Regions from separate parts of the Agromyces sp. NPDC058104 genome, predicted to be linked through region 2. Evidence: predicted binding sites of a transcription regulator. Region 2 holds the regulator's gene; each other region holds the start of a gene.

Region 1 (3,206 bases), on a different contig from region 2:
GTTCAGCCGGTTGGCGAGCACCCGGTAGAGGATGTCGTTGACGAGCGAGGACTTGCCCGAGCCGCTGACGCCCGTGACGGCCGTCAGCACGCCGAGCGGGAACTCGACGTCGACGCCGCGGAGGTTGTTCGCCTCGGCGCCCTGCACCGAGATCATGCGCTCGCGATCGATCGCCCGACGGCGAGCCGGGACGGCGATCTCACGACGGCCCGAGAGGTAGTCGCCGGTAAGCGAACGCGTGTTCTTCAGGAGATCGGCGTAGCTGCCCGAGTGCACGACGGTGCCGCCGTTGACCCCCGCGCCCGGCCCGATGTCGACGATCCAGTCGGCCGTGCGGATGGTGTCTTCGTCGTGCTCGACGACGATGAGCGTGTTGCCCAGGTCGCGGAGCGCGATCAGCGTGTCGATCAACCGGCGGTTGTCGCGCTGATGCAGGCCGATGCTGGGCTCGTCGAGCACGTAGAGCACCCCGGTGAGGCCCGAGCCGATCTGCGTCGCGAGACGGATGCGCTGCGCCTCGCCGCCCGAGAGCGTGCCTGCCGCGCGGGCCAGGTCGAGGTAGCTGAGGCCGACCCTGATGAGGAAGTCGAGCCGGAGCTTGATCTCGCGCAGCACCTGCGCCCCGATCTTCTGCTCGCGCTCGGTGAGCTCGAGGCGGTCCATGAATGCGCGGGCGTCGGTCAGGCTCAGCAGGCCGACGTCGGCGATGCTGTGGTCGTGGATGAGCACCGAGAGCACCTCGGGCTTCAGCCGCTTGCCGTCGCAGACCGGGCACGGCACCTCGCGCAGGTACTCGGACCACCGGGCTCGCTGCACGTCGGTCTCGGCCTGCAGGTACTGGCGCTCGATGTACGGCACGACGCCCTCGAAGCCCGAGCTGTAGCTCATCTCGCGGCCGTAGCGGTTGCGCCAGCGCACCTTGACCTCGAAGTTGTCGCCGCGGAGCACGGCGTTTCGAGCACCCTCGTCGAGCTGCTCCCACGGGGTGTCGAGCGAGAAGCCGAGATCGCGGGCGAGGCCGTCGAGCAGCTTCTCGTAGTAGTTGTAGAGGCTCTTGCCCTGCGAGGTCCACGGGAGGATGACGCCCTCGGCGATGCTCAGCTCGGGATCGCCGAGCAGCAACGCCTCGTCGACCGACATGCGGGTGCCGAGGCCCGAGCACTCGGGGCAGGCGCCGAACGGCGCGTTGAACGAGAACGTGCGCGGCTCGATCTCGGTGAGCTGGATGGGGTGCTGGTTCGGGCAGGAGAGCTTCTCGGAGAAGGTGGCCCACGCCTCGGGGCCCTCCTCGTCGACGTAGTTGACCTGGACGAGCCCGTCGGTCAGCCGCAGCGCGGTCTCGAGCGAGTCGGTGAGCCGACCGAGCACGTCGGGCCCGGCGACGAGGCGGTCGACGACGACGGAGATGTCGTGCTTGACCTGCTTCTTCAGCTTCGGCGGCTCGTCGAGCCGGATGACCTCGCCGTCGACCACGGCGCGCGAGTAGCCCTGCGCCGCGAGCTCGCGGAAGAGGTCGACGAACTCGCCCTTCTTCTTCGAGACGACCGGGCTCAGCACCTGGAACCGAGTGCCGGCCTCGAGCTCCATCAGCCGGTCGGCGATCTGCTGCACGGTCTGCCGCTGGATCTTCTCGCCGCAGACGGGGCAGTGCGGCACGCCGATGCGCGCCCACAGCAGTCGCATGTAGTCGTAGATCTCGGTGATGGTGCCGACCGTCGAGCGCGGGTTGCGGTTCGTCGACTTCTGGTCGATCGAGACGGCGGGGCTCAGCCCCTCGATGAAGTCGACGTCGGGTCGATCGACCTGCCCGAGGAACTGCCGCGCGTAGGCCGAGAGCGATTCGACGTAGCGGCGCTGCCCTTCGGCGAAGATCGTGTCGAAGGCGAGCGACGACTTGCCCGACCCCGAGAGCCCCGTGAACACCACCATCGCGTCGCGAGGAATCTCGACGTCGACGTTGTGCAGGTTGTGCACGCGGGCTCCGCGGACACTCAGGCGCGAATGGGCATCGAGACGTGAAACTGGCACCCTACGAGTCTAAGGAGGACCACCGACACGGACGGCTCGGCGGCACGCGCTCTGAGCGAACATATGTTCGATCGACGCGAACACGCGGGCGGTGGAGCGCCGCCGGGCGCCCCCGGGTGCTACCCGAGGTGCCCCGCCTTCTCCATCTGGCGGAGCTCGCGCTTGAGCTCGGACACCTCGTCGCGGAGCCGCGCGGCCAACTCGAACTTCAGCTCGCCCGCCGCCTCGAGCATCTGCTCGTTGAGATCGCGGATGAGCTCCTCGAGGTCGTTCGCGCCCTCGGCGGCGATGCCCTCGCGACGGAGGTTCGGCACCGGCGACTTCTTGCGACCGTCGCGGCCGGCGAGGAGCGCCGCGGTGTCGGCCTCCTCGCGCGCGAGGACCTCGGTGATGTCGGCGATGCGCTTGCGGAGCGGCTGGGGATCGATGCCGTTCGCCCGGTTGTACTCGAGCTGCATCTCGCGTCGGCGCGTCGTCTCCTCGATGGCCTGGTTCATCGAGTCGGTGAGCACGTCGGCGTACATGTGCACCTCGCCCGAGACGTTTCGCGCCGCACGGCCGATCGTCTGGATGAGCGAGGTCGCCGAACGCAGGAACCCCTCTTTGTCGGCATCGAGGATCGCGACGAGCGAGACCTCTGGCAGGTCGAGTCCCTCTCGGAGCAGGTTGATGCCGACGAGCACGTCGTAGACGCCCGCGCGCAGCTCGGTGAGGAGCTCGACGCGGCGGAGGGTGTCGACGTCGGAGTGCAGGTAGCGCACGCGGACTCCGGCCTCGGTGAGGAAGTCGGTGAGCTCCTCGGCCATCTTCTTCGTGAGCGTGGTGACGAGCACGCGCTCGTCGCGCTCGGCGCGCGTGCGGATCTCCTCCAGCAGGTCGTCGATCTGGCCCTTCGACGGCTTCACCACGATCTGCGGGTCGACGAGGCCGGTGGGGCGGATGATCTGCTCGACGACGCCGTCGGCGACGCCCATCTCGTACCGGCCCGGGGTGGCCGAGAGGTAGACGGTCTGCCCGACGCGGTTCTTGAACTCGTTCCACTTGAGCGGGCGGTTGTCGAGCGCGCTCGGCAGCCGGAAGCCGTGTTCGACGAGGGTGCGCTTGCGCGACGAGTCGCCCTCGTACATCGCGCCGATCTGCGGCACGGTGACGTGCGACTCGTCGATCACGACGAGGAA
Region 2 (3,206 bases):
CGGCGACCGCCCGGATCGTGTCGAGGTCGAGCGGGGTGCCCGTCGGGTTGTTCGGCGCGCAGAGCAGCACGAGGTCGGGGTCGTGCTCGTGCACGGCGGCGACCGCGGTCTCGGGCGTGAGTTCGAACTCCTCGTCGCGAGGCGCGGCGATCCACTCGGTGCCGGTGCCCGAGGCGAGCAGCCCGTACATCGAGTAGGTCGGGTCGAAGCCGAGCGCGCGTCGGCCCGGGCCGCCGAAGGCCTGGAGCAGGTGCTGGAGCACCTCGTTCGACCCGTTCGCGGCCCAGATGTGGTCGGGCGTGAGCCCGTGGCCGAGGTAGCCGGCGAGCGCCTCGCGCAGCTCGGTGAACTCGCGATCGGGATAGCGGTTCAGCCGGAGGATCGCCGCCGCGACGCGGGCCACGATGTCGTGGGCGACGTCTTCGGGGATCGGATGCGTGTTCTCGTTGACGTTGAGCGCCACGGGGACGGACTTCTGCGGAGCGCCGTACGGCGAACGCCCTCTGAGGTCGTCACGGATGGGGAGGTCTTCGAGACTCGTCACCGAACCATGCTAGCCACGCGGGCGCAGGCGGTCGGCCCGTGCGACCCCGTGTGACCCGGGGTCGCGATCACTCGCCCGCCGGGACGGCGAGTCGCTGGCCGGGGACGATCGTGGCCTCGTCGAGCCCGTTGAGTCGGAGGATCTCGGCGATCGTGTCGCGCGGGTCGGCGGTGGGGGCGACCGACTCGGCGATCTCCCAGAGGGAGCCGCCCACCTCGACGGTGACGTACTCGAGCGCCGCCCCTGCGCCCGCCCCGGCGACGTCGGCGGCCGCGCCGCCCGCACCCAGGACGAGCGCGAACGCCCAGACGACGAGCGGGAGTGCGGCGAGCGTCGTGAAGACGAACCGGCCGCGGGAGGTCAGCCGCAGGCGCGTGCGGACCGCAGCACCCTCGGCGGCCGCGGTCGCCCGAACGGTGCGTTCGGGCTCGCGGAGCGGCATCGGGCGGGACTGCACCGGGCCGTAGCCGCCGGTCATGATCGCTGCGCTCATCTCACACCTCCTGAGTGAATCGCATCCGGCCCTCGGCCGGGAGGGCCGAATGCGAATCTATGTTCCGAATATATCTTCGAATGAATTCGAAGGCAAGCACCCGGACACCCACGTTCTCGTGCACGAATACCCCGACACACTCGAACGAATGTTTGCCGCACCCCTGCGAGGCGGATACAGTTTCGAATGTCTGGACACAGTGCAACAGACACCACCGACATCCGATCGCGAGGCGATCGCAACGAGGGGCGGAGACCGTGAGCGACAACGACGTGCGTGAGATCGGGAAGGCGCGTCGACGCAAGAGCCTGAGCGCCAAGCAGCTCGCCATCCTCGAGGTCGTGCAGCGCTCGGTCGCGAGCCGCGGCTATCCGCCGAGCATGCGCGAGATCGGCGACGCGGTCGGGCTCTCCTCGCTCTCGAGCGTCACGCACCAGCTCAACCAGCTCGAGCTCGCCGGCTACCTGCGACGCGACCCCAACCGCCCCCGCGCGCTCGAGATCCTCATCGAGGTGCCGGGCCTCGAGGAGCGCACCCCCGCCGCGGGCGAGGCCACGCCCGTCGGCGACGCCGCGATGGTGCCGCTCGTCGGCCGGATCGCCGCCGGCGTGCCGATCACCGCCGAGCAGCAGGTCGAAGAGGTCTTCCCGCTCCCCCGCCAGCTCGTCGGCAAGGGCGAGCTCTTCATCCTCAAGGTCGTCGGCGACTCGATGATCGACGCCGCCATCTGCGACGGCGACTGGGTCGTCGTGCGCTCGCAGCGCACCGCCGAGAACGGCGAGATCGTGGCAGCCATGCTCGACGGCGAGGCGACCGTCAAGGTCTTCCGCCAGCGCGACGGCCACACCTGGCTGCTCCCCCGCAACAGTGCGTTCGAGCCGATCGTCGGCGACCACGCCGAGGTGCTCGGCAAGGTCGTCTCGGTGCTGCGCGCCGTCTGACGCTCACCACGGGTCGGCGCGGGCCGGCCGCACGAACACCCGCGCGCGTCCCACGGAGACGTCGAAGGGGCGGATGCCGCGCAGCACGCGGCATCCGCCCCTTCGCTCGTCGGTCGACTAGCCCGCGAGCGCCGGCTCGGTGCGCGCCTCGAGCTCGGCGCGCACGGCGCGCGTCGCCTCGAGGATGTTCTCGAGCGAGGCGACCGTCTCGTCGTAGCCGCGGGTCTTCAAGCCGCAGTCGGGGTTCACCCAGAGCCGCGACGCCGGGATCTCGGCGACCGCGCGCTCGAGGAGCGCCTGCACCTCGGCCGTCGACGGCACGCGCGGCGAGTGGATGTCGTAGACGCCCGGGCCGATGCCGTGATCGAAGCCGCTCGTCGAGAGGTCGTCGACGACCTCCATGCGGCTGCGCGCCGCCTCGATCGAGGTCACGTCGGCGTCGAGGTTCTTGATCGCGTCGATGACGACGCCGAACTCCGAGTAGCAGAGGTGCGTGTGCACCTGCGTCGCCGCCGCCGCGCCCGCGGTCGCGAGCTTGAACGAGCCGACCGACCAGTCGAGGTAGGCCGGCTGGTCGGCGAGCTTCAGCGGCAGGAGCTCGCGGAGCGCGGGCTCGTCGACCTGGATCACCTTGATGCCGGCCGACTCGAGGTCGGCGATCTCATCGCGCAGCGCGAGCGCCACCTGGCGAGCGGTGTCGCCGAGCGGCTGGTCGTCGCGCACGAACGACCAGGCGAGGATCGTCACCGGGCCCGTGAGCATCCCCTTGACGGGCTTCTCCGTCAGCGACTGCGCGTACGCCGACCATTCGACCGTCATCGGTGCGGGACGCGAGACATCCCCCCAGAGGATCGAGGGGCGCGTGCAGCGCGACCCGTACGACTGCACCCAGCCGTGCTCGGTGACGGCGAACCCGTCGAGCAGCTCGGCGAAGTACTGCACCATGTCGTTGCGCTCGGGCTCGCCGTGCACGAGCACGTCGAGGCCGATCTCCTCCTGGAGTCGCACGACGCGCTCGATCTCCTCGCGCATGAGCTGCGCGTAGCCGTCGGCGTCGAGCTCGCCCTTGCCGAGGCGGGCGCGGGCACGTCGGATGTCGCTCGTCTGCGGGAACGAGCCGATCGTCGTGGTCGGCAGCTCGGGCAGCTCGAGCTCGGCCTGGGCTGCGACGCGCGCGGCGTAGTCGCCGCGCTCGAAGTCGGCGTCGGCGAGCGCGGCGAGACGGTCG
Region 3 (3,206 bases), on a different contig from region 2:
CCGCTTTGGTCAGCGTGATCGGGTCGTCGGCCGGCATCGGCAGACGCACCGACCGGAAGTGGCTGACATAGGTGCGCGAGCTATGCATGCTCGTTGCGGCGAACACCTGCAGCTGCTTCGCGACGCTGCCCTGTTTGCGGAGTCTGCGGCTTGCCTGTTGGGCGTAGATCGAGAGCGCTTGGTGCATCTCCGCGCGGGTCTTCACGGGTTGCCCGAACATGCGCGAGTAGATCAGCTGATCTTTCGCGGCCCGCGCTGACTCGAACGGGATACATGAGGTGCCGCGCAGTTCGTACACGGTGCGCTGCAGCACCACGGAGAACTTCTTGCGGATCAGCTTCGGGTCAGCGTCGCGGAGTTCACGTGCGGTGTGTACGTCGAGTTCCGCGAGCCGCTTCTTCGTGCGGCCGGCGACACCCCAGAGCTCGTCAACCTCGAGGGAGTCGAGGATCCTCGTCTTCTGTTCATCGGGATAGACGTCCCAGTGCACCACTCCCCCAAGCTGCTTGTGCTTCTTCGCCCCCTTGTTCGCCACCTTCGCGAGCGTCTTGCTCGATGCGATCCCGACGCATACCGGAAGTCCTACGTGCTGTCGCACCTCGGCACGGATGCGGCGGCCGACTTCGGTGAGCTCGTCGACGTCGCCGGCGAGGCCGATGAAGCTCTCATCGATCGAGTACACCTCCTGCCACGCGCTGTGCCGGGCTAGGAGCTTCATGACGCGGGCGCTGAGGTCGCCGTAGAGCTCGTAGTTGCTCGAGCGATGCCAAAGCCCCCAGCGCGGTGCCTGCGCGGCGAGCTGGAACCACGGGGTACCCATCTCGATCCCGAGCTGTTTGGCTTCGTCACTGCGGGCGACGACACATCCGTCGTTATTGCTGAGCACAACCCCGGGTCGGCCGACGAGACGTGGGTCGAAGACCCGCTCACAACTCACGTAGAAGCTATTGACGTCGACGAGCGCGATGCGCCGCGGTCCTCGACTAGACATGCTGGTGATGGATGTTCGCCGTCACCACGCCCCAGATCGAGACCTCCGAGCCCTCTGCAATCTCGATATCGGGGTAGGCCGGATTCTCCGCACAGAGCATGAGCCGACCGCGGCGCGAGTCCAGACGCTTCAACGTGAATTCGGCGTCCACGACCGCCACCACGACATGCCCGGGCCTCGGGTCGATCGCGCGGTCGACCAAGATCTCGTCACCGTCGTAGATCCCGGCGCCGATCATCGAGTCGCCTGATACGCGCACGATGAAGGTGCTGACCGGATCCTTGATCAGGTGCTCATTCAAATCGACCGGGCCGCCGTAATAGTCCTGAGCTGGCGACGGGAACCCCGCCGGCACAGCGACCGGGGCCGCGCGGGCAAGGAGCCGAGGCGCGTCGACGATTGTGAGTGGCGCCAGGACAGTGAGCATGGGACCCCCTGTCGATTCGAACTGATGTTCGAATTGTAGGCACGTGTCTTCTCGAGTTGCGAACTTGATTTGACGACGGCGCCGTGCTTGCGAACGCCGTCGACCGCGACGCCCGTCGCGATTGCGGCACGACAGGCCGCGCTTGCCACCCGCGGCCGCGACATGAACTCCGCGATGCTTTACGCATCCATCCCGGGCCACTCTCCGTCGAACGGCTCGATGTAACGGATCACGGATGAATCACACCAGTAGTACTCGATCAGGAACTCTTCGCTCCGCATGGTCCAGTGCCCACGTTCACCAACCTTGCATGCGGTGATAGATCTCAGTGGCTGCGTCGCACGATGCCAGTCGAGTGCATGCGGCCCGGGAATTCGAAGCCAGCGCCTCCGGTCAAGGTCGAAGATGTGGGTGGAGTCGCGCGTATGGACCTGCCATTGGCCGGCCGTCTGTGTAGTGAGGTCGAGCACCTGCGGCTCTGACTGAACCTCCTCGCCCTCGTGGTTCAGCACCGTGACACCCAAGGTGTCGACGTCGAGGATTGCAGCGCATGGGAGAGAGGTGGTGACGGAGTCGAGGAGCACGATGCGGCACGCGTACCCAAGACCCTGGCCGTCGTCGAAGCCGACGACCTGATTTGTGTACATCGGGAAGTGTGCACCGAAATGAATGGTGGGCCGCACGAGATGGAACGCTTTCGTGAATGCCCCTCGAGCCTTCAGATCGTAGAGGCGCTCCTCGAAGGTGAAGAGCTTCGAATGGAGCGCCGTCCTGAAGAATTCGCGTAGCGCCGGCACACCCGAGGGTGCATCGTGCGCAAACAGCACCGAGACTTGCGCGTCACCTAGCGCCGCCACGTCTGCTGGCGAGATGACCTCATCGGGAGACCGTCTTGCGCGATCCGTGACCTGGACGTCGAATCGCCCGTCTGGAGCAACTCCGATCGTTGCGCCTCCACCCATCGCAGCCCATTGCGCCCCACTATCGAACACGCCTCGGCATCCGCGGCCGAGGTACCGGATCCTTGCAGCCAACGGCGCAGTGCCTTCTCGATCCAGGGGTAGATGAAGAAGGCGTAGGTCGTCGTGGCTGCCGTCGACCATGAAGAGCGTCTGACCGTTGCGGCGAAGCGTTTCATCGAGGTCGACAAACGCAGGCTTCGCAGCCGACTCCGCCCACCCCATCTGCCAATTGCCGAGCTGCACCACGCTCCGGATTCCACGCTCTGCAAAGCGCGTCATCCAGCGCTCGAGCTGATCCTGGTGAGTGCCCACGCGACCGACGATCCCGACCGCCTGCCCTTTCAACGCAAACAGGTTGCCACCCCCGCCATTCATGGTGATATTAACTACCATATATCGGTGGACGTGTCATCCCCCGCATGGCGAGCAAGGTATCGAGCGGCCACCCGAGCTGCATCAGCAACTTCTGGCTACTCGGAGTGCCGGATCAAGGGATTCGGATCTCCCGTGCGCCTCGCGAGCTCGGCGACGAGCTCCTGCATTAGGGGCGAATCTCGGATGGCCCGCCCGTCTTCACCACGAAGGGCTGCGTACTCCCGAAGAAACATGACCACGTGGAGGAGGTGCGCAGTCTGGAACTGCTCACTGCGTATCCGATACGCGGCACCGAACAAATCGATCCACCACTTCGACTGGCCGAGAACCTCCTGATTGAACACACCCGGCGCGAGAGCATCGAGCCGCACACGCCATTCGAACGGCAGCCGCTCATAGCGGAGCGCTCGCCCATAGCGAGCGAGGAGCACGGAAGGCAGGATGTCCCGTC

Evidence for each region. The regulator LexA, encoded in region 2, represses DNA repair genes until DNA is damaged. The targets are predictions, from matches to a motif close to TCGAACANNTGTTCGA.
Region 1: a site for LexA is predicted at 2,084-2,099, ahead of uvrA (excinuclease ABC subunit UvrA). Genes of this name have one in related genera too.
Region 3: a site for LexA is predicted at 1,435-1,450, ahead of ACFVTH_RS09100 (LexA family protein). Genes of this name have one in related genera too.

What each region holds. Positions count from the first base shown of each region.
Region 1 is NZ_JBHVTD010000003.1:390,493-393,698, forward strand. It holds gene uvrA (excinuclease ABC subunit UvrA) at 1-2,028, opposite strand, end outside; gene uvrB (excinuclease ABC subunit UvrB) at 2,148-3,206, opposite strand, start outside.
Region 2 is NZ_JBHVTD010000005.1:78,977-82,182, reverse strand. It holds gene ACFVTH_RS19015 (histidinol-phosphate transaminase) at 1-544, opposite strand, end outside; gene ACFVTH_RS19010 (LysM peptidoglycan-binding domain-containing protein) at 612-1,037, opposite strand; gene lexA (transcriptional repressor LexA) at 1,295-1,978, shown strand; gene metE (5-methyltetrahydropteroyltriglutamate--homocysteine S-methyltransferase) at 2,096-3,206, opposite strand, start outside.
Region 3 is NZ_JBHVTD010000002.1:243,406-246,611, reverse strand. It holds gene ACFVTH_RS09105 (Y-family DNA polymerase) at 1-991, opposite strand, end outside; gene ACFVTH_RS09100 (LexA family protein) at 984-1,418, opposite strand; gene ACFVTH_RS09095 (hypothetical protein) at 1,598-2,755, opposite strand; gene ACFVTH_RS09090 (hypothetical protein) at 2,851-3,186, opposite strand.